Regions from separate parts of the Haloactinomyces albus genome, predicted to be linked through region 2. Evidence: riboswitches for the same ligand, from Rfam matches in the RefSeq annotation. Region 2 holds a riboswitch; the other holds the start of a gene.
What was found. A riboswitch is a leader RNA that binds a small molecule or an ion and turns the genes downstream of it on or off. The one in region 2 is predicted to bind glycine.

Region 1: it holds a riboswitch for glycine, as region 2 does, so the genes downstream of both, gcvH (glycine cleavage system protein GcvH) here and gcvP (aminomethyl-transferring glycine dehydrogenase) in region 2, are expected to answer to the same signal.

What each region holds. Positions count from the first base shown of each region.
Region 1 covers NZ_JAVDXW010000001.1:1,450,799-1,462,528, reverse strand. The annotation lists gene JOF55_RS06860 (VOC family protein) at 1-34, opposite strand, end outside; gene JOF55_RS06855 (ABC transporter permease) at 220-1,068, opposite strand; gene JOF55_RS06850 (ATP-binding cassette domain-containing protein) at 1,068-2,180, opposite strand; gene JOF55_RS06845 (alpha-amylase family glycosyl hydrolase) at 2,503-3,744, shown strand; gene JOF55_RS06840 (hypothetical protein) at 3,698-4,063, opposite strand; gene ald (alanine dehydrogenase) at 4,503-5,618, opposite strand; gene JOF55_RS06830 (PucR family transcriptional regulator) at 5,737-7,326, opposite strand; glycine riboswitch at 7,415-7,538, shown strand; gene gcvH (glycine cleavage system protein GcvH) at 7,692-8,066, shown strand; gene JOF55_RS06820 (L-serine ammonia-lyase) at 8,095-9,450, shown strand; gene JOF55_RS06815 (hypothetical protein) at 9,581-9,817, shown strand; gene JOF55_RS06810 (YidH family protein) at 9,882-10,253, opposite strand; gene JOF55_RS06805 (YidH family protein) at 10,256-10,651, opposite strand; gene JOF55_RS06800 (SSI family serine proteinase inhibitor) at 10,722-11,162, opposite strand; gene JOF55_RS06795 (MerR family transcriptional regulator) at 11,455-11,730, opposite strand, start outside.
Region 2 covers NZ_JAVDXW010000001.1:309,835-321,564, forward strand. The annotation lists gene gcvP (aminomethyl-transferring glycine dehydrogenase) at 1-2,400, opposite strand, end outside; glycine riboswitch at 2,583-2,683, opposite strand; gene JOF55_RS01475 (MerR family transcriptional regulator) at 2,711-3,277, opposite strand; gene JOF55_RS01480 (bifunctional nuclease family protein) at 3,615-4,091, opposite strand; gene garA (glycogen accumulation regulator GarA) at 4,446-4,910, opposite strand; gene gcvH (glycine cleavage system protein GcvH) at 5,027-5,410, opposite strand; gene clsA (cardiolipin synthase ClsA) at 5,542-6,171, opposite strand; gene JOF55_RS01500 (high affinity choline transporter 1) at 7,575-9,224, shown strand; gene JOF55_RS01505 (carboxyl transferase domain-containing protein) at 9,399-10,751, opposite strand; gene JOF55_RS01510 (acyl-CoA synthetase) at 10,744-11,730, opposite strand, start outside.

The DNA of each region.
Region 1 (11,730 bases), 1.1 Mb from region 2:
CGGCGATGATCGTGTGATTGAACAGGATGGTCATCGAAGACCTCTCGAAACCCCGACGCCTCCATGCCTGACGCTGCCCGCCACCGACACGCGACGCCGAATTGATCTTGTCACGATGGAGGTGGCCTGTGCAATACCATCGGTGAACGCCTCGTTCCGGCTGTTCCCACAGCTGGAACGAGGCGTTCACCCGGGGAGGTCGGGTCCCGGTGACCTCCCTCAGGTGATGTCGCGCCTGCGGCTCACCAGCCAACCTCCGACCACGAAGGCAGCGGCGTATCCGATGAAGGTGAGCATGCTCAGCCACCACGGATGGCCGTAGGTGCCGCCGAAGAAGAAGTGCAGTATCTGGAACGCCTCCACCGGCACGAGCGGCTCGGACTGGCCGGCCACGGTGGAGATGAAGATCGGAACCGCGAGATTGCCGACGATTCCGTTGCCCGCAGCGCCCGGCAGGTAGGCGACGAACCCGGCGGCCGTGGTGCTGAACAGCATGCTCGAGAGGATGAACTCGATCACGAACTTGTAGAGCACCAGGGCGAGCACCACCACGATCGAGTTCGTCACCAGCGCCCCGAAGCCCACGCCGAGCAGCGTCCACAGCACCATCGCGAGCAGGCCGGCAGCGCCCACGGTGAACCAGTCGAGGGGGTTGCCGAAACCGTCGAAGCCTGCCCCGAGCAGTCCGCCGAGAGTGGCGGAGAACACGTTGACCAGGCCGTAGCCCAATCCGATGCCCGTGTGGGCGATGAGCTTGGCACCGAGGACGGCACCGCGCGGGTTGCCGGTGAGGTAAGTCGTGCTGATGGTCTTGTTGCGGTGCTCACCCGCGATGGCCAGGGCGCCGAAGAGCGCTGCGAAGATCGTGCTGTAGTTCGTGGACATCGACACGGTGAGCAGACCGGTCGGCAGCGGTTGCCCCGTGGCTTCCTGCAGCGACTCGATCGAGCCGAAGGCGGTGCCGAGCCAGCCCGCCCCGAAGCTGAGCACGGCCACCGGGATGAGCAGTGCCCACCACAGGTTGACCGTGAAAATCTTGCGGAATTCCGACTTGACCAGCCCGGTCATCAGAAGCCACCTCCGAAACCGCCGCTTCCACCCCGTTGTTGATGGTCCTGTTGCGGTGGTCCTCCCGGTGGTGGCTGATATCCGGGCTGCTGATACTCGGGCTGCTGGTAGCCGACTTGCTGGTAGGGCGATGGTGCGAAGCCTGCACTCTGCGGCCCCCACTGTGCCGGGCCACCCGCCCAGGCGGAGCCCGCGTGGGGCGCGCCCCCGGTGTATTGCCCATGGGTGAGCTGGAAGAACAGTTGCTCGAGGTCGACCCGTTCATCCTGCATGCCGTAGAGCGCGACTCCCGCCTGCAAGGCGAGGTCGGCGACCGTGCGGGAGTCCGAGTCGAGCACCGCCAGTCGCCCATCCGGCAGATGCTCCACGGCGAGACCGCTCTGCTGCAGTGCGGTGACCAGTGTGTTCGGGTCGGCGGCCTGCACCAGGACCCGGGAGCGCTGGGCGGAGCGCAGGTGTTCGAGGTTGCCGTTGTAGACGCATTGTCCCCGGCTGACGATCACGACGTGGTCGACCGTGTGCTCCATTTCGCGCAGCAGGTGACTGGAAACCAGCACGGTACGGCCGGTGGCGGCGAACGATTTGAGGAAACCGCGGAGCCATGCGATCCCCTCGGGATCGAGCCCATTGGACGGCTCGTCGAGGACCAGCACCTGCGGGTCTCCGAGCAGGGCGGTGGCCAGGGCGAGTCGTTGACGCATGCCGAGTGAGAAACCAGCCGCCCTGCGGGTGGCGGCACTGCCCAGACCGACGAGTTCCAGCACCTGATCGGCCTGCTGGTCCGGCACGTTCATGGCAGCGGCATAGCTGCGTAGGTGATTGCGTGCGGTGCGGCCGGGATGGAAACCCTGCGAGTCCAGTACGGCGCCGACCACGGTGGCCGGGTTCGGTAGTTGCGCGAAGGGCAGCCCGCCGATGGTCGCCGTTCCGGCGCTCGGTTCGATGAGCCCCAGGATCATCCGCAGGGTCGTGGTCTTACCGGATCCGTTGGGCCCCAGGAACCCGGTTACGACTCCCGGCTCCACCGCGAAATGAAGGTTCTGGACCGCATTGATCGGGCCGAAGTTCTTGCTGAGGCCCTGCACCAGGATCCGGCCACTGCCGTCGTGCACGCGCTCCTCCAGGGTGACAGGGTATGTCGCACGGCGTGGCCTCGGCGGAATCATCGCCGGGGTCCTACATGCCGGATACATCCATCCTGCCTCATCGCGAGCGCATGGATGGCAGGAGTGCCGACATCGCTCCGGATGCATCGCTCCGGGACATGGCGCGGACTCGCGCGGGGAACCTTCGATCGTCACCTTCGGGTTCCGGTCCTGCCTCCTGAACCAGGGCCGTACCGAGGGGATACACCGCCGAGCAGAGCTAATTCACCACATCGTGTTAGGTGCGAACATCCTGCAGCCGGGTGTGCGGGTGCCAAAATGTGGCGACGTGTGGGATCTCACGGGTTCGCAACGGAGATACGCCGGAGATCGGCCATGGTGGCATCGTGCGGTCAACTATCGCGTGGACGTTCGCTCGTTCCGCGATTCGGACGGCGATGGAATCGGGGACCTCGAGGGAGTCCGCAGCAAGCTGGAATACCTGGATCAGCTGGGTATCGACGCTCTCTGGCTGACCGGGATCCTCGCCGGGCCGATCTCCGAGCCGAGCCGGGACTGCGACGTCGATCCGATGCTCGGGGACCTCGGCTCTTACGACAAGCTGATCGCCGAGGCCCACGGGCGTGGAATCAGCATATTGATGGATCTCGCCGCCGAGCGTTCCGGCATCGACCAGCCCGGGTTCGGCGGCGAACTCGCCCGGGCCCTGCGGTTCTGGATCGGTCGCGGGGTCGACGGGTTCCGAGTGGGTGTTTCGCCCGGCATGACACGACCTGCCGACGAGGCCGTGAGCGGCATGCTCGGGACCATGCGCTCCGTACTCGCCGAGCACCCGAGGTGCCTGATCGGCGCGTTCGTCGATGAACGCTTCCCGAGGATACCGGGGCTCGGCAGGCTGGACCTGGGAACCGATGTCCGCTTCGGCTCGGTGAGCTTCGATGCCGCGGCGGTCCGCAATGTCATCGACGGCATCCTGGCCGATTTCGCTTCGGTCGACACGTATCCGGTGTGGGTGCTCGCGGGCTGGGATCGGCCGCGTCCGGCCGGGCAACACGGTGAGGGTCGCACGGGTCTCGCGCGTGCACGTGCGATGGCGCTGGTCCAATTGGCACTGCCCGGGATCGCCGGTTTGGACAACGGCGACGAACTCGGACTCGCGGAGACGAACACGTCCGATCGGATCGGCAGTCAGCCTGCCCGTGGCCCCATGCCCTGGATGGGGGCCGACGCGACGTTCGGATTCACCGACGCCCCGTACACACCGGCCATCCCGCAGGATTGGCAACACCTGACCGTCGAAGCCCAGACGAACGATCCCACTTCCACGTTGTCTCTGCACCGTGCGGCACTCGCCCTGCGCCGTACGCATCACGCTTTCCGTGGCAGCACCATCGAATGGTACGGCGCACCAGCCGGTTGCCTTGCCTTTCGACGCGGCAGCACCGGGCTCGTCTGCGCTCTCAACACCTCACGGCAACTGGTGCCGCTGCCTCCGGGTGAGGTCCTGCTGTCCAGCGGTCCCCTCACGGGAAACCGGGTCCCTCCCGATACCGCTGTTTGGCTCGCTTGACCGAGTGGTCGGCCTGGTTGCCGATCAGCTGCTGGTGCGCCGTGGTCCACACCGAACAGGGCCATCGGCGGGATCGCAGGGAGCCGGGACAGACACGGCAGCGGCCGTGCTCGTTCGGCTGGTGCTCGTCCAGCAGGGCTCGCAAGCTCTCCGTGAGTCGATACAGCTCACTGCGCGCCAGCGGCAGCAAGGTATCGGCTTCGCCTTCCCGGGCCACCTCGTCCAGCCTGTCGAGCTGATCGAGAACCGCTTCCCGCCGTTCCCGGTCCCATCGCGTCGGGTCCGTTCCGTCCGGCTCCGGTGCTCTCGTGTCCGTCACGTCGTCTCCCAGCGTCATCGAGCGGTGATCGTCGCCGGTGTTGTGGGATACGGAGGCTCGGTGCCGGACGCTCAGGCGGAGTCGGAAGCAGTGCAGGTCGGACGCAAGGTGCCCGGCCCGGTTCCGGTACCACTCGTCCGATATCGGCTTGTGCGTATGCGGACTTCAGCGAGAGAACGCAGAAGCACTCGTTCGGGTGAGGAAACGGAGGGGTGGGGGGAAGCCGGTCGGCTCCCGGTGAGCGGAATTTTTGCGCCACCGCGCGTCGGGACTTCGGCAAAGAAGCAAACGTGTCCTACACTGAGGGGTGGCGGCCCGCTCCCGGTGACCCCCAGGCCGGTTGAGCAGGCCGCCCCTACTTGTCCGGAACCCGTTCGGGTTCCCGCCTGCGTTCCTCCCGGCGGTGGCGCCTGTCCCGGAAAACCGCTGGCTACCGCTTTTAGTTTAGGACCTTGTCGAGGTTTGTGCTCGGTAGATTGTGTGCTTCGGCGACAGGTGCGTTGAGGAGAGTGCCGTGGTGGGTGTTGAGGCCGTGGGCCAGGGCGGTGTCGTCGCGGCAGGCTTGCTGCCAGCCTCGCTCGGCGATGCGCAGGGCGTAGGGCAGGGTGACGTTGCCCAGGGCGTGGGTGGCGGTGCTGGGAACGGCGCCGGGCATGTTGGCCACGCAGTAGAACAGCGAGTCGTGGACTCGGTAGGTGGGGTTGTCGTGGGTGGTGGGTTTCGAGTCGGCGAAGCAACCGCCCTGGTCGATGGCGATGTCGACGAGAACGCTGCCCGGTTTCATCTGTGCGACGAGGTCGTGGGAGACCAGCTTGGGTGCCTTGGCTCCGGGGATGAGTACCGCGCCGATGACGAGGTCGGCGGCGCGCACGGCCTGGTCGACGGTGTAGCGGTTGGAGGCCACGGTGCTCAGGTGCCCGTGGTGCTCGCGGTCGATGGTGCGCAGCTTGTCGACGTCGGTGTCGAGCAGCTCCACGTCGGCGCCCATGCCCTGGGCGATGCGGGCGGCATTGAGGCCGGCCACGCCACCACCGATGACCACCACGCGGGCCGGGTGCACGCCGGGGACGCCGCCGGGTAGCACGCCGCGGCCGCCGTGGGGACGCATCAGTGCGGAGGCGCCGGCTTGGGGGGCGATGCGGCCGGCGATTTCGCTCATCGGCGCCAGCAGCGGCAGGTTGCCGGTCGCGGTCTGCACGGTCTCGTAGGCGATGCCGGTGGTGCCCGAGTCCAGCAGAGCGTGGGTGAGCTCGGTCGAGGCGGCCAGGTGCAGGTAGGTGAACAGCACCTGGTCGCGGCGCAGGCGGGGGTATTCTTCGGCGAGGGGTTCTTTGACCTTGAGGACCAGTCGGCCTTCGGCCCAGACCTCCTCGGCGGTGGGCAGGATCTTGGCGCCTGCGGCGAGGTAGTCCTCGTCGGGAATCGACGAGCCGATGCCTGCCCGGGACTCGACGAAGACCTCGTGACCGCGACTGGTGAACTCGTGCACGCCCGCCGGGGTCAGCGCGACCCGGTACTCGTTGTTTTTGATCTCGCGGGGAACGGCGATCTTCACGAAAACGCATCCTTTCCTTCGGGTGCGCACCACGATCCACCGATGCCCGGCAGCACGCATCATTGCCGGAGAACGAGACGACTCCGGGGTGCTTGTGCTCCCAGCACCAACCGATTGTTCACCGATGCCGGGCCCATTGCTCGGCGAGGAGCTGCACCAGCAGGGCCGAGCGCACCTCGGGGTCGTCCAGGTCCACGTCCACGAGCGTGTCCAGCCGCTTCATCCGGTACCGGAAGGTATTGGGATGAATACGCAGTTCCGCGCTCGCGGCACGCGGATCGCCCGGATGCCTCAGCCACGCGAGCAGTGTGGCCAGGTACTCCGTGCCCTGGTTGCGGTCGTGCTCGCGCAGTGGCGGAAGCGGGCCGAGAGTGCCGACTCCGGCGTCGGTGGCGGCGCCTGCCATTCGGTTGAGGACGAGCTGGTGCCACAGTTCCTCGTACACGGCGACGGGTTCGTGCGTCCGGCCGCTGCGCAAGAGCCCGAGGACCTCCTCGGCCTGCTGCCGGGAATGTGCCAGCTCCCCCAACCCGACCGCTCTGCCCACCGCGATCAGCATGCGGGGAGCGTCACCTGCGCGCCGATGGATGTGGCAGTCCAGGGATTCCCGCAGCGCGGTCCATCCACCGGAGCCACTGCGTTCGGGGACGAGCGCGTACAGCAGGCCCTCCGACTCGGTGACCAGCGGCCGTTTACCGATCCCCTTGGTGATCCACTCCCACATCGCCAGCCGGTGCCCCTCGGCGGAACCGTCCGCAGGGCGGATGTCGATGGCGACGACGCGATGTGCTTCATCGGTCAGCGCGAGCTCGTCCGCAGCCGCACGCCGACCGTCACCACCTTCCAGGAGAATCCGGACGAGCCCTGCCGATCGCCTGCGTTCGGAGTCGGCGATCGTTCGCCAGCGCAGCAGTTGCAGTGCCACCAGCGGGGCCGTGTCGGCGAAGGCCGTGGCGCGTTCCTCGGAGACCTCCTCGGGCACGACGGCCCACATCGATCCGAGGAGTTCCCCGCCCATCCGGATCGGCATGATCAACCGGGGCAGGGTGCCGTCCTGCTGGGCGGGGACGAAGATCGCAGATCCGCCCTTGGTGAGCTTGCGGAACGTCCCGCGCGCACGGAACTTCGCGAGCACCTCATCGGGCTGTTTGCGTCCCATGATCGTGGAGACTCTGGCCGGATCGGTGAGGTCCTGGCGTGCCGAGTAGGCCAGCACCTGCGAGTGCGCGTCCTCGATGGTCACCGGTGCGTCGACGACGTCGGCGACCGCGTCGGCGAGCCGGAACAGGTCCCCGAGGCCGGGATAGCCCATGTGAGTGTGGTCACCGCCGTCGGTGTCCTCGACGGCGGTGCCCGCCAACGCTGCGCGGATCAGCCATACGAGCTGTGCCCATGCCGTGCCGTCACGCACTTCGATGAGCGCGAGCCCGGCGCTCTCGGCTGTGCTGACCACCTCATCATCGGTGGCCATCGGCGCCTTGAGCAGCACCGCCGCCGCGCCCTGCGTACCGCAGTCCCGAATGAGCGCCACCGCTTGGGTGAGTTCGGTCACGGCAATGCCGAGCACGAGGTCGCCGTCGGCGACGGTGCGGGCCACGCCGGGTTCGGCGATCACGACATCGCCGACGCACTCGGTCGAATCGGGAGTTCCTACGATGCGCAGTAACGTCGGGCCGACCCGTTCGATCAGAGCCCGGACATCGATCATCCCCTGCCTCCTGGAGCACACCCGGGTTGGACGCTGCGGCGAGCCGGGTTATCGTTGCCGGACACAGCGACAATCGCATACCGGCCGTTGAAATCGGGCGGGAGAGCCCCTGCGGGCACGGAACAGGTCGACGGTGACCTCTCCGGTGAGCAGGGCGCCGAAGGAGCAAGACTCCCCGCAAACTCTCAGGCACCCATGACCGCCCGGCCGAGGCAACTCTGGAAAGCGCACGCCCCGTGCCGGGGCGCAGGCGCACCCACGGTGCAAGCCGCAAGCATGCGGCGAAGCTCTCAGGTTCCGCAACAGAGGGGGAGGCCCAAGTACCCGGGCATGTCCATGCCCTCGATATCAACGGAGCCTCCCCTATGTCTTTGCCCACGCATCTCCAGTACACCGAAGAGCACGAGTGGCTCGAGGATCGTGACGGCATCGTGCGCGTGGGTGTCACGCCCTACGCGTCCGAAGCCCTGGGCGACATCGTTTACGTGCAGCTTCCCGACGTCGGCGAACAGGTCAAGGCGGGCGAGTCCTGCGGCGAGTTGGAGTCCACCAAGTCGGTCAGCGACCTGTACGCGCCTGCCACCGGTGAGGTCGTGGCGGTCAACGAGTCGGTGGTCGACGATCCCTCGCTGGTCAACGCCGATCCCTTCGGTGACGGCTGGCTGCTGGAGATGCGCGTGAGCGAGAACGGCAAGCTGCTCACCGCGGAGCAGTATGCCGAGTTGACCGGTGGGGAGTAGCCCTCGGCAGACAAAGGAGGGCTGATCAATGGCGATCAGTGTCTTCGATCTTTTCTCGGTGGGGATCGGCCCTTCCAGTTCGCATACCGTCGGCCCGATGCGGGCGGCGAGCATGTTCGCTGCCCGGTTGCGGGCCGAGGGGCTGTTGCCCGAGGTCGCGCACGTGCGGGCGGAATTGTTCGGCTCGCTGGGCGCGACGGGTCACGGGCACGGCAGCGCGAAGGCGGTGCTGCTGGGACTGGAGGGCCACCGGCCGGAGTCGGTGGATCCGGTGGCGGTGGCCGATCGGGTGACCGAGATCCGGGCGTCGAACCGGATCCTGCTCGATGGCACTCACGAGTTGTCGTTTCTGGTCGATCACGATCTGGTGCTGCATCGGCGGAAGTCGTTGCCGGTGCATCCCAACGGGATGCGGTTCTCGGCCAGTGACGGCGCAGGCGGTGAGCTGCTGGCGGCGGTGTACTACTCGGTCGGCGGTGGGTTCGTCGTCGACGACGACGCGTCCGGCACCGACCGGGTCACTCCGGACGCCACCGAGGTGGCGTATCCGTTTTCCAGTGGAGCCGAACTGCTGGCGCGGGCAGGCGAGTCGGGCTTGCCGATCAGTGGTGTGATGCTGGCCAACGAGTACGCGTGGCGCGATGACCATGCGGTGCGCCGGGAATTGCTGCACATCTGGCACGTCATGGCCGAGTGCGTGGACAACGGGTGCGCCAACACCGGCCAGTTGCCGGGCGGGTTGCAGGTGGGCCGCCGGGCGGCCGATCTGCGGGCCAAGCTCTCCGAGACCGATGATCCGATGGAGTGGGTCACTGTCTACGCGATGGCGGTCAACGAGGAGAACGCCGCAGGTGGGCGGGTGGTCACGGCGCCGACCAACGGGGCGGCGGGCATCATCCCGGCGGTGCTGCACTACTACTGGCACTTCGTTCCCGACGCGAGCGAGGACGGGGTGGTGCGGTTCCTGCTGGCCGCCGGGGCGATCGGGGTGTTGTTCAAGGAGAACGCCTCGATCTCCGGTGCCGAGGTCGGGTGCCAGGGCGAGGTCGGTTCGGCGTGTGCGATGGCCGCGGCCGGGCTGGCCGAGGTCCTCGGCGGCGGTCCGCAGCAGGTGGAAAACGCCGCCGAGATCGGCATGGAACACAACCTCGGGCTGACCTGCGACCCCATCGGCGGGCTGGTGCAGATTCCCTGCATCGAGCGCAATGCGGTCGCCTCGGTCAAGGCGATCACCGCCGCCCGGATGGCACTACGTGGTACCGGGCGCCACTTCGTGTCGCTGGACAAGGTCATCACCACCATGCGCGCCACCGGCAAGGATATGAAGGACAAGTACAAGGAGACCGCCCGCGGCGGGCTCGCCGTCAACGTCATCGAATGCTGACGTGCGTGCCTCCCGAATCGAGTGGGAGTGAGCGGAACTTTCGTCGCACCTGTTGAGGCGAAAGTTCCGCTCACATCATTCACTCCGATCTCTCCGGAAGCGCCGGGCCGTGTGGGGGCACACTGGTGTGGTGAGCGAACACGACAACGGTGGCTCCGGGCGGGGCGATTCGGAAGCCGAGAACTTCGCACAGGGGCCCAACACACTCTGTTTCACCTGCGGCGGGTTCCGCCGGGTCAGTGAGCCGAGGGTGTATGTCATCCAGGCCACCACCGACATGCAGGCCGGGATGACGATGGCCGAGTGGCGCACCTGTCCGCACTGCCGGGGGACCGGTCACCTGCGCGGCCTGGACGCGCCCGTGTAGGCAGGTGTGGCATCCGTACGAGCAGGCGATCCCGTGCATGCTCGGCCGGAACAGGAGGATTCGCTCAGTTCGCCAGTACGTAGATGAGGCCGAGGCCGCCGACGAGGACCGTGAAAGCCGCCACGGTACCGGGCAGTGCGCCGTCCGACAGCGGTGCTTCGCGGTGCAGACTGCGCTCGTCCCGCCGGTAGCGTCGCCAGGTCAGCAAGCTGATGACCACGACCAGGGGCAGCGTCAGTGCGGCGCACACGGCGGCGAGGACAACATCGGTTCCCGCGAGCAAGCGGATGACCACAGCAGTTGCCACCACGAATGCCAGTGCGGTGCGCGACCAGGCAAGGGTGGTCCGCTCGATTTGCAGTCCGGGATCCCACGGGCCGCTGTGCCCGCGATGGCCGCTGCTCCCACGGTCGCTTCTCCCGCGTTCGCTGAGCACGGTCAGAACCCGATAACCAGGACGAAAATGCAGGCGAGCACACCGATCACCGCGAGTCCGGAACCGAACGCGGGAGCCATCCGGAGCGCGGGCAGGGCGCTACCCGTGCGCAGGGCCCGTTCGGTCGAGGCCCACCGCACGAACGCCGTTATGCTGCACAGAATGCCACCGGTGAGCAGGACGACCGCCAGCAGTGTCCCCAGCGGGCTCGTCCGCTCCTGCGCCGCTTGGAGAGCCTCGACTCCGACTCCTCCCGCCATCAGGGCCAGAGCAGTGCGCAGCCATGCCAGGAAGGTGCGCTCGTTGGCCAGCGTGAAGCGGGGATCGGGCTCGGAGCCCTCGCGATAGACCCGACGTGGCCGACGCCGGGGTTCGGTTTCGGAATCGGCGGGGACCATGCGACCACCATAACCAGGCCTCCACGTGGTCCGGCCGTGGCGGTGCCGCTGCCGTGGTGTCGACGATCCCTCAGAAGTCGAAGACCGGCCCCGTGTGGGCGGTGAGCACGCATGCATTGGAATACGTCTTCTCGTGCTTGACCGGGGTGCCCTCCCACGTGCCCGTGGCGGTCACGGTCACCGGCCGGTAGACCAGCGGGCACATGGCGTTGTCCCGACCTGCCCGTAGGCCGCTGAACTTCCCGCCTGCCCTGTCCAGGTTCTCGCAGGCCGATGCTGCCTTGGGGTGGGTGCCGCCGGCTGGTCCGCAGGTGAGTACTACCGCTCGGTACGGGTCGGAGCCGGTGCCGCGATCGACGGTGAGGTGCAGAACGCTGGCGGAGTGTTGCACGGACGGCTCGGAGCTCGCCGACGGCAGCGGTGCTGCGGAGGCGCCGGTGGAAGCCAGCGTGGCCGCGGCGATCGCGGTGGTGGCGATCAGTGTGCGGCCGAATAACCGGATTGCAGCCATGCTCGTGGTGCCTCCATCTGGATCGGGAGATGGCATTCAGCTTTACTGGCTGATCTCTACCGATCCATCCTTACCGGCAGAGCCTCCGAATCGCTGTACTCGGCGGGAAGAACCACCGAATCGAGTTTCACTCGTTCGGGCAACGCTGCCGAACGTGAAACCGTTCCGCTGTGGACCGGCGAAGCCGCCTCCGGATGTGCGGCCCCGGCAGCACGCGCCCCGCATCGCGCAGGGGCGCGGCTGTGCCGACACATCGCGAGCACGTCATCGCCCGTGATCAACCAGGCAGGCCTCAAACGTGGTCGCGGATCACATCGTTGACCGCTCGCTGGAAACCGTTGACCAGGATCTGGATCGTCAACGGGCGGAGCTGGTCGGTGGCGGCCCGGACCCGCTCCCGCTCGTTCTCCGGCCTGCCGCGCTCGACATAGGGTCGCAGCACATGGGCGGCGAACAGTTCGCGCAGGTCGGTGGCGATCTGTGCGGTGTGCTGCTCGACGATCCGCTTGGCCTGCACCATCATCTCCAGAGGTAGCTCGAGATCGAGGATCTGCACGCCGACACCCAG
Region 2 (11,730 bases):
GACGTAGTTCGCCGAAGCCACGGCGGTCAGTGTCGCGCGACGCAGGCCGTCGGAGCCCATCATCCGGACATAGGCCCACGAGATCGGCAGGATCGACGCACTGCCCCACGGAGCGGCGCTGATCGGCCCCACACCGGTCTCCGGGCCCGCCTCCGGCTGCAGCGGGTGGTTCGGCAGGAACGGCGCCAGATGCGCACCCACGCCGATCGGGCCGACGCCGGGCCCACCGCCGCCGTGCGGAATGCAGAAGGTCTTGTGCAGGTTCAGGTGCGACACATCGGCACCGAACTTGCCCATCCGAGCCAGCCCGATCAGCGCGTTGAGGTTCGCCCCGTCGACATAGACCTGCCCGCCGGCATCGTGCACCATCCCGCAGACGTTCTGCACGGTGTTCTCGTAGACGCCGTGCGTGGACGGGTAGGTGATCATGATGGCGGCGAGGTCGTCGCGGTGTTTCTCGACGAGCTCACTCAGGTGGTCCATCTCGATGTTGCCGGAGTCGTCGCAGCGCACCACGTTCACACGCAGCCCGGCCATCACCGCGCTCGCCGCGTTGGTGCCGTGCGCACTCGCCGGGATCAGGCACACATCGCGCTGCGACTCACCACGGCTGTGGTGGTAGGCGCGGATGGCCAGCAGACCCGCGAACTCGCCCTGACTGCCCGCGTTGGGCTGCAGGCTCACCGCGTCGTAACCGGTGATCTCGGCCAGCCACGACTGCAGATCCTGCACGATCTTCAGCAGCCCCTCGGCGTCCGCTGCGGGCGCGAACGGGTGAATATTGGCGAAGGACGGCCAGGTGATCGGCTCCATCTCGGCAGCCGCGTTGAGCTTCATCGTGCACGAGCCCAGCGGGATCATGCTGCGATCCAGTGCCACATCGGAATCGGAGAGCCTGCGCAGGTAACGCAGCAGCGAGGTCTCCGAGCGGTGCTGGTGGAACACCGGGTGCGTCAGATACTCCGAGCTGCGCCGCAATGCATCGGGCAGCGCGTCCGGAATCGAGGCGTCGAGATCATCGACATCGGCCAGATCGGTACCGGTCAGACCGAAGGCCTGCCACACCTTGGCAAGATGGTCACGGTCGGTCGTCTCGTCACAACTGATGCCGACGTGGTCGGCATCCACACGGCGAAGGTTGACTCCCGAGTCCCGGGCCGCTGCCACGATCTCGTCCGCTCGGCCCGGCACCCGTGTGACAACGGTGTCGAAGAAGCTGTCCCCGAGAACCTCGATCCCGCCATGGCGGAACTGGGCAGCGAGCACGGCGGCCATCCGGTGCGTGCGCGTCGCGATCGCCCGCAGACCGGCCGGACCGTGGTAGACCGCGTACATCGAGGCCACCACGGCCAGCAATACCTGGGCGGTGCAGATGTTGCTGGTGGCTTTCTCCCGGCGAATGTGCTGTTCCCGAGTCTGCAACGCGAGCCGGTAGGCCTGATCGCCATCGGCGTCGACGCTGACCCCGACCAGCCTGCCGGGCAACTGGCGTTCCAGCCCCTTGCGCACTGCCATGTATCCGGCGTGGGGACCGCCGAAGCCCATCGGCACACCGAAGCGCTGGCTGGTGCCCACGACGACGTCCGCGCCGATCTCACCCGGCGCGCGAACCAGTGTCAGTGCGAGCAGGTCGGCCGCGACCACGGCCATCCCACCCCGCTGGTGAATCTCGGAGATGAGCGCTTCGTGATCCCGCAGCACACCCGAGGCCCCCGGGTATGCCAGCAGCGCACCGAAGAACTCACCATCGGGCAGTCCCGCGACGCCCTCGGAGAGATCGGCCACCACGATTTCGATGCCCAGGGGTTCGGCACGCGTTTCGATGACGGAGCGGGTCTGTGGCAGCGTATCGGCGTCCACGACGAAACGCGGCGACTTGGACTTGCCCGCGCGCCGCACCAGGGTCATCCCCTCGGAGGCGGCCGTGGACTCGTCGAGCATCGACGAGTTCGACACGGGCACACCGGTGAGGTCGGCGACCATCGTCTGGAAGTTCAGCAACGCCTCGAGACGTCCCTGGGAAATCTCCGGCTGGTACGGCGTGTAAGCGGTGTACCAGGCAGGGTTTTCGATCACGTTGCGGCGGATCACGGGTGGGGTGATCGTCGGGTAATAGCCCAGGCCGATCATTTCCGTGTGCGGGTGGCAGCGCTGGGCCAGCTCGCGCAGTTCGTCCAGCGACTCGGCTTCGGTGGCCGGCTCCGGCAGCGCCATCCGCAGGTCGCGCTCGCGAATGCCGGCAGGCACAGCGTGCTCACCGAGTTCTTCCAGGGAACCGACACCGATCACGTCCAGCATCCGGGCCAGCTCTGCAGGCATCGGTCCGACATGGCGATCGGCGAACGGAGTCCCGTGCTCGAGAGCGGCGAGCGGAATGCGGTCATTGGTCACGTCGGTCATCGCCCAACCTCCATCATCGCGGGCATTGCAGCCAGGGGCAGGCAGCACTCGCGGAAGTACTGCCCTCCCCCTCTGTCAATGTCCGCGAAGCGGACGCCTGAGAGCTTCACTCGGCGTGGCCGAGCTTGCACCGTCGGCGGGGCCTGTCACCCGGTGGGGACCGACCCTCTTTCCAGAGGTATCTCGCCCGTACGGTCCATAGGCCTGAGAGGTTGTCGGGGAAGGTTGCTCCTTCGGCGCCGCTCCGACTGGCAGCCGAAGCGAACTCTCCCGTACGGGGTCTGCGACTCCCCGAAGCCTACCTGATAGCTCAGCCCGTTTGGCGATCGCGACGGCGTCTGGAGAGTTCGTCCTCTGCTCCGTCGAGCTGTTCGGCGCTGTCCGCCCGCTCGGCGGGGAACTCGTGAATCGTTCCAGTGATCTCGCGCATGGCACCGCTGACCGCGATGCCGAACACGCCCTGGCCACCCTGCAGCAGGTCCACCACCTCTTCGGCGGAGGTGCACTCATAGACCGTCGTACCGTCGCTGAACAGGGTGATCCCGGCCAGGTCACGGACTCCGCGGTGCCGGAGATGGTCCACCGCAACGCGAATGTTGTGCAGCGAGACCCCGGTGTCCAGCAGTCGTTTGACGACCTTGAGCACCAGTATGTCCTTGAACGAGTACAGCCGCTGCGAGCCGGAGCCTTCCGCGAGCCTGATCGACGGACCGACCAGTTTTGTGCGCGCCCAGTAGTCGAGTTGCCGATAGGTGATGCCCGCGATCTGACAGGCGGCCGGACCGCGGTAACCGACCAGCTCATCCGGCAGCGAGGCGTCCGGAAACAGTTCTCCCTGCTCCACCGCAGCATCCCGGTCGGGTGCTTGCTCAACCACGCCTGCCTCCCCTCGACCGGCGTCCAGCCGGCGACCACCAGACCCCGGGTAGACCGCAATCCGGGGATGCCACCTGTCCGAGCATCGGATTCACCGTGCCGTATTCACTGCCTCGTCGAATTCACTGCCTCGAGCTCATCGCGTGGGTCCATACTGCCACCGACAGCACATCAGAGCACATTGCGTGACTTCGACGATAAGCTCGGGCCAGGAGGCGGTCAACGCGACGCGCGGGCGGTCGTACGGCCGCCCGCGCCCGGCAACTTCCCGTCATCGAAGGCCGCCTTCGGCTCCCGAGGTCCGAAGAGGACCCGTGGTGGTGCCGCGGCCGACCAGGTCAGGTGTCGGCCCCCCGGAAATCCTCCGGCGACACCGAGTCCAGGAATTCCTTGAACTTCTCGACCTCGTCCTCCTGCTCATCCGGAATGAGCAATCCGGCCTCGTCCAGCACGGATTCGTCAGCGTGGATCGGCACCCCGATCCGCAGCGCGAGAGCCACCGAGTCACTCGGCCGTGCCGATACCCGCACGTCCCCGTCGAAGACGAGTTCGGCGAAGAACGTGCCCTCCTGGAGATCGGTGACTCGCACCTGCTCCAGGTCACGCCCGAGCGCTCCGATCACGTCCTTGAGCAGATCATGAGTCAATGGCCGCGCAGGCCGTACACCCTGCTGTTCCAGTGCGATGGCCGTCGCCTCCACCGATCCGATCCAGATCGGCAAGTAACGCTCACCTTCGGTCTCCCGCAACAGTAGGATCGGCTGGTTGGCTGGTAGTTCCACACGCACGCCGACGACGCGCATTTCGCTGCTCATCGTCCAATCGCCTCCTCCAGCGCGTCGAAGCGTGACATCCCTGTCGAGGATCGCGCACCGACGCCTTCGACGCTACCCGCGATACGGCGGAGACACCCAACATCGGCCACCGCCAACCGCGCCATTCCCATTCTGTGGGCCACGAAACCCCTACCGAGCGCTGTCCGTCCCGGCAGGCGCAGTCCCCCGCACGATACACCGCTTCCTCCGGACAGAGCCCCAAAGGGAGACCGCCGGGACAAAGCCCGAATCGGCAATATCGGGGCAGGTCACCGCACCCGGCCCTGTTCCCCGTTCATCAACAGTCGGGGGCGGTGCCGTCCGACACCGCCCCCCGCTCGATCCCCCAACTCGTTACCGGGGGCCCGTGTCCCCGTCGACCGGTCCGGTCAGAAACACCAAGCGGAACTTGCCGATCTGTACCTCATCGCCGTTGGCCAGAACCGAGGTATCCACCGGTTCCCGGTTGACATACGTGCCGTTGAGGCTGCCGACGTCGACAACGACGTAGTCGTTGCCCTCCCGCCGGAACTCGGCATGCCTGCGGGATACCGTGACATCGTCCAGGAAGATGTCGCTGTCGGGGTGACGTCCGGAGCTGGTGGTCTCCCGGTCGAGCAGGAAGCGCGACCCCGCGTTCGGGCCACGCTTGACCACCAGCAGGGCGGACCCGGCGGGCAGCGAATCGACCCCGGACGCGGCAGGCTCCGAGGACGCGCTCTCGGTATTTTCCTGCTCCGAGAGGAAGGGCCTGAAGACCGAGGTGGTCTCCGAGGACTGCTCCGGCGGTACGTCGCCGGGCCCGTCGTTCGTGCTCACCTGAGCTCTCCTCTAAGCGGATGGGTCGTGCCAGTGTCACCCAACGTACCGTGTCGGGGACCGTGCCGGACGTGCGACTCCCAATATCGACTCCCGGATTCCCCCCGGAAGGAAGATCATCCCTGGTCGATCAATTGCCGGTAGGCTGCCTCGTCGAGCAACCGCTCCAATGCGGCGGGATCGGCCAGCCGGATATCGACCATCCACCCGTCGTCACGTGGCTGTGAGTTGACCAGCTCGGGTTGGCTGTCGAGTTGCTCGTTTCGGGCAACAACCTCACCCGCGACAGGTGCGTAGAGGTCCGAGACGCTCTTGGTCGACTCGACCTCGCCCATCGTGGCACCCTCCGCCACCTGCTCGCCCACATCGGGCAACTGCACGAACACCACGTCCCCGAGCTGCTGCTGGGCATAATCGGTAATGCCGATCCGCACGACGTCGTCGCCGGTGGGTGACACCCACTCGTGCTCCTGGGTGTACCTGGTTCCTTCCGAGGTCACCTGGGTTCCACCTTCCTCGTCTGACTCGTCGGATCCCGTCACGGCAGAGCTCATGCAACGGGATGGATCAGCCTATTGGCTGTGCTGTCCACATCGCAAGATATTCCACCCGGTCGTGCCGACGGGCTTCATCAGGCGCGGCCGAACCGGCCGGACCGGCCACGGTGGGTGTGCGCCACCCGTACCGCGGCGATCACCTGAACCAGGTACAGCACCCCTGCCCAGAGATACAGTGCCCCGCCCCAGCACGTGAAGGCGTAGGCGACCGGCCGGACAACGGCGTCGAAGGAGAAGTCACCCTGCACGAGCAGCAACAGCGGAAAGGCGTACATCAGGCAGAACGTCGCCGCCTTGCCGAGATAGTGGACATCGGGTGGTTCATAACCGTGGTAGCGCAGGACCGGCAGGCACAGGGTCAGCACCACATCCCGGGCGATGAGCGCGGTCGCGGCCCACCAGGGAACGACGCCGCGCAGGACGAAGGCGAACAGAGTCGCGATGATGTAAAGACGGTCGGCTGCCGGATCCAGCAGCTGACCGAGGCGGCTGTACTGACCGAGCCACCGTGCGAGCTTGCCGTCCAGCCAGTCGGTAATGCCGCTGGCCACCAGCACAAGCAGCGCGAGAAGGTCGGAGTGCGGCCCGAGCAGCAGCCACAGAAACAGCGGGACCCCGGCAAGCCGGAGCACGCTGAGCAGGTTCGGCAGCGTCCACCACGGGTCGTCCCAGACCCCGGCTGCGGCTTCCTTGATCCGCGCCAGCCCCGGGTCGGGTTCATGATCGAACGCCCGTTCCGCTGCGGACCGATCTGCAGGATTCCCCGTGGCAGCGGTTCGATCGGGAGTGCCGTCGGCATCCTGCACCACGAGCGCCTCCCCTGAACCATTGTGCGACCGCTCCCGCCCGGGCCGGCTCACGCCGGCGGGCACCCCTCCCCGTGTGGGACCCAACCCGGGTAGGACCACACCGTGCCCGCTTTGCGTTCAGGATCCCACATGGCAGTTCAGCACGATCGCGGCGCCCGCGTCAGTTCCGAGGATGGCTCCATCCCCTGCGTTCGAGTTCGGCATCGGTCAGAAAGAGCGGGCGACCCCGATCGTCGACGCCCGCCCAGAGCGAGCGACCGCCCACTCCTTCAAGTACGTACGAGTGACCACCGCTCCACACCACGCTGCACGGTGTGGTCGGCAGTTCCGCACCCCTTCGGCAGCTGTCCGAATGGGCCGCTGCCGAGTGCGTTTCCGTGTGCATCAGTGGTAGCACCTCCGTTCCGGCTGCCGGCCTGAGCGCCTTGCCGCTACCCGCCCCGGCGACATTCCCTGACCGAATTGTGTGTGACCGAAGCCACTGTGTCGCGCTGCGTCGCCTCCGAAGCGCTCGGCGGCTCTTACCGTGCGCCGAACCGCCCACCACCGAAAGCCGCGCGCACAGCGCAGCAGCACAACCGCCAACCACTCGTCCACAACCACTCGTCCACTCGTCGAGCCGACCCGTCACCGGACTCCGGGCCGCGCTCTCCCCTTCCGGCAACGACGGATTCGGGGTGAGGTCTTCCCGTGTCGGTTTCCGCACATCGATTTCATCGCGTCGATTTCGCCCTGCCGTTGTCGTGTCGCCGTCCTCCGCGCCCGCCGAGGTTCCCGCCGACCGCGAAGAAATCGGACTTTCCCGAAGAAGTCGAAACGGATTTTCAGGCATTCCGGAGCACCTTGTCCGAGCGCGAATATCGACTTTTCCCGACTCCCCGCAATCGGCCGGAAACCCATTGTCGACCACTCCGGAGCCATCGGTAGTTACTCAGCGCAGTAATCGCCAGCCGAGAGGTGACACCGATAACAAACGCACCGTGACCGTCCTCTCTGCGACGGAGTCGCGACCCCTTCCTCGCCTGCCGCCGCAACCACCCGCTCAACAGCGCCGTGAACTGCGGTTTTTCCTTGACTTTGGCGCACCGGCACACCACTGCCCCGCTATCCACCCGGGCAGATCGCATGGCCGCTCCGTTACCTTTACGTAACTAGTACATCTGTACATCTACGCTTTCCGTGGTTATGGTCCTCAACTGCTCTGACGATAAGACGGAAGGACGAACGTGCCTGCGGAAAGAGACACGAACACCGAACCGACAGAGCGATCATCCGGTTCCGGGCGAAACACCGGCGGCATGCTGAAGATCGGCGTCTTCGTCGTCGTACTCGGGCTCGCCCTGAGCTACGTTGCCATCGCACAACCCCAGGTGTCCTGGCCCGGGTTGATCGCGATGCTGGTGTTCTACGCCCTGTTCTACTGGCTGGGTGCCTTCGTCGCCGCCCGACGCGCCAGTGGACTGGCCGGCACCATGGTTGCCGGCCGAAACATGCCGCTGTGGATCGGCGTGTTCACCATGACGGCCACCTGGGTGGGTGGTGGCTACATCAGCGGTACGACCGAGGCCACCTTCTCCAGCGGCCTCGCCTGGGCACAGGCGCCCTGGGGTTACGCGTTGAGCCTGCTCATCGGCGGTCTGTTCTTCGCCAAGAAGATGCGGCGCGGCCGATTCACCACGATGCTGGACCCGATCGACATCCGGTTCGGCAAGCGCGCCGCGGGTCTGGGTGCAATTCCCGCCGTGCTCGGCGAGATCTTCTGGACCGGCGCGATCCTCACCGCGCTGGGCACCACGTTCGGCACGATCATCGGGCTGGACTTCAACGTCGCCATCATCCTGTCGGCTGCCATCGCCGTGGCCTACACCGTGGTCGGTGGCATGTGGTCGGTGGCCATCACCGATGTCGTGCAGATCGTGGTGATCTTCATCGGTCTCGCCGTGGCGATCCCGTTCGCCGCGGCCAGCGTCGGCGGACTGGGCGGTGCCTGGTCGAACTACACCATGGACTTCGAGTCCTACGCCGCGCTGTTCCCACCGCTGACCGGGTGGGATGACCCGGCCTGGGGCCACGCCTACTGGAACTGGTGGGACTCCGGCCTGTTGCTGGTCTTCGGGGGCATCCCGTGGCAGGTCTACTTCCAGCGTGTCCTGTCGGCGCGTACTCCGGAGGTCGCCCGGCGCCTGTCCATCGGTGCGAGCGTGGTGGCCGTCCTCGCCGCCGTGCCTCCGGTGCTGATCGGCGTGATCGCCACAGCGGCCAACTTCCAGGCCGAGGGCGCTCCGCCGCTGGAGAACCCGTCGTTGGCGTTGCCCTATGTGCTGCGCTATCTCCTGCCCACCGCCGTGTCCGCGCTCGGCCTCGGTGCCCTGGCGGCAGCGGTCATGTCCAGCGTGGATTCCTCGGTGCTGTCCGCGTCGTCGGTGGCCGGGTGGAACGTCTACCGCCGTCTGCTCCGCCCGAACGCGGAAGCGCAGCAGGTGCAGAAGACGATCCGCCGCCTGATCGTGGTGATCGGCGCGGCGGCGACCATCCTGGCGCTCAACGTCGCCAGCGTCTACCAGCTGTGGTACCTGGCCAGTGACCTGATCTACGTACTGCTGTTCCCGATGCTGGTGTGCGCCTTGTTCGTGCCGTTCGCCAACCGAATCGGGGCGATCTCCGGCTTCCTGGTCGGACTCTTCTTGCGGCTTTCCGGCGGCTCGCCGGTTTTCGGGTTGGAGCCGTTCCTGCCCTGGCCATGGTACGAGGACGGATCGGTGCTCTTCCCGTTCCGCACGGTCTCGATGGTCGCCGGTCTTCTCACGATTCTGGTGGTGTCCTGGCTGACACGGCGAGTCAACTCGCCGGTTTCGATGGCCGCGCTGGAGCCCGACACGGCCGAGCGCCGGGCATGGGGTCAGGATCTCGTCCAGGAGGAGGAGAAGAAGGAGCGCCAACCCGCGTAGGGTGCGGGAGAGGTGTGCAGGACGGCATGGGTGGTTGTGGAACCGACGTCCCCTCGCGGCGCCGCAACCACCATGTCGAAGACCACGTCCCCGGAACGCCCCGGGGGTCCGCCGGAGAGCGATACCGGCGGCCCCGGGCAATTCTTTCCGGGGACTTCCGCACGGGCGCCGCGCCTACCGGTCCGGCGAGGCGATACCGCGCACGAATCCCAGCTCCAGCAGGTCCTGCGGTCGCAACCGCAACCCGGCGGCCACCTCGGCGACGTGTTCGCGGCCGCGCTTGAGGATCGCGGCACCGGATTCCGGTGCGATAACCGCGAAGTAGGCATCCGGGGTGATCCAGGTCCGCTCCGGCGCGGCCAGAGCCAGGGCACCGCCCGAGCCGCCCTCACCGATCACCAGTGTCGTGATCGGAACCGTGGCTTCGGCAACGGCCGTGAACAGCTCGGCGATGGCCGGGCCGACGCCCGCACGCTCCGACTCCGCGGTATTGGCGGCACCGGGAGTGTCCACCAGCGTCAGCACGGCCAACCCGAGCCGGCACGCCAGCCGGATGGCCCTTCCGGCCGTACGGAAACCGGCCGGGGTGGTGGCCGTCCCCGTCTGCGCGGCGTACACGATCGTTCGCCCGTGATGCTCACCGAGTCCGCACCACATCCCCGCGTCGGTGCCGCCTGTCCGGTCACCGGCGATCGAAAAGCGCGTTGTGAAGTAGCTGTCCAGGTACGCGCTCGCCCGGGGCCGCGTCTCCGCTCTGGCCCGTTGCACAGCAGCCCAGCCGCTGTCCGGGAGGTCTTCCTGCCCGAGCGCGGCAGGGACCTCCGCGGGTTCGGGCGAGGGGTTCAGTCGAGCCGGATCGAGCAGCTCCAGCGCCGTGGCCAGCACGTCGGCGAGCTCGGAATCCTCGACCAGAAGATCGGCTTGGCCTGTCGAAAGCTTGCCTTCCGCGGTGAAGGCCGTGTCATCCGGATCGTCCTGGTGGCGAACACGGCTTCCTCCGAAAGCCACCGCGGCCGCCGGTGCGGCAAGGACAAGGTCGGCTCCCGCTGCCAGCGACGCCCACATCCCGCCCGTCGTCGGGTTCCGCAGCACGGTGATGTGCGGCAATCCGGCCTGCCGGGTCAACAGGCACGCCCGGGTGATGTGCTGAAGTTGCCGGAGGGCACAGATGCCCTCCTGGATCCGGCTCCCACCGGAAGCCACCAGTGACACCACCGGAAGACCGAGTTCCCGTGCCCGGGCGAACGCCGCCACGATGCGCGCACCCGCATCCTGACCCACGGACCCCCCGAGAAAACCGAACTCGAACGCGATCAGCACCGCCTGCTGCGCGCCGATCCATGCGTGACCGCACACCACCGACTCGTCGGTACCGGTGCGCCTGCGAGCGAGGGAACGCTGATCGTCATAGCCCGTCCACTCCAGTGGACCATCCCGTCCGGCCTCGGTGACCGGCTCGGGCCGCCACTCCCGGAACCGTGTGCAAACCTGTTCGATCAGGGGGCGGGCGCCGATCCGGTCAACCATGGTCGGCCCGGGCGGAGGCGCCGCGGTCGGCCAGGGCCTTTTTCATGACCTTGCCCATTTCGTTGCGCGGAAGCTCCCGGACGAAGCGCACCATGCGCGGGCGTTTGTGCGGGGTGAGGAGATCGGCCACGTGGTGGGCGAGAGTCTCCTCGTCGGCGGTTCTCCCCTCGGCGGCCACGACCCATGCCACGATCCGTTCTCCGAGATCGGCATCCGGCTCACCGGTCACGGCGACTTCGGCCACCGCCGGGTGTTCCAGCAGCACGTTTTCGATCTCACCCGCACCGATCTTGTATCCGCCGCTTTTGATGATGTCGGTGGCCTTGCGTCCGACGATGCGGATATAGCCGTCGGCGGCGCGAGTGGCCATGTCGCCGGTTCGGAACCAGCCGTCGGTGAACGCCTCGGCAGTGGCCTCCGGACGGTGCAGGTACTCGGTGAACAGGTTCGAGCCGCGTACGAGGATTTCACCGACCGTGTCGTCGTCCCGGGTGGTGATGTCGTGCCCTTGTTCGTCGACAAGTTTGAGTTCCACACCGTCGAACGGCCTTCCCACGTACCCCGGCCTGCGATCCTCCCAGGCGCGCACACCGCAGTTCATGATCGTCTCGCTCATGCCGTATCGCTCGACGACCTGCTGACCGGTCAGGCGCGCGATCCGCTGATGTTCGACCGCGGGCAGGGGCGCCGATCCGGACACCAGTAGCCGGGCCCTGCCCACGGCCCGCGCGATGGCCGGATCGTTCTCGGCGTCATCGGCGAGCCGCCGATACATGGTCGGAACACCGAACAGCATCGTGGCCGGGCCGGCGAGTGCCTCGGCCACGGCCCGCGTGGAGAACGTGCCGAGGTGGTGCACGCAACCCCCCAGCCGTAACGGCCCGAGGACACCGAGGATCAATCCGTGCACGTGGAACAACGGCAGCGCATGCGTGAGCACGTCCCGACCGGTCCACTCCCACGCTTCGGCCACGGCATC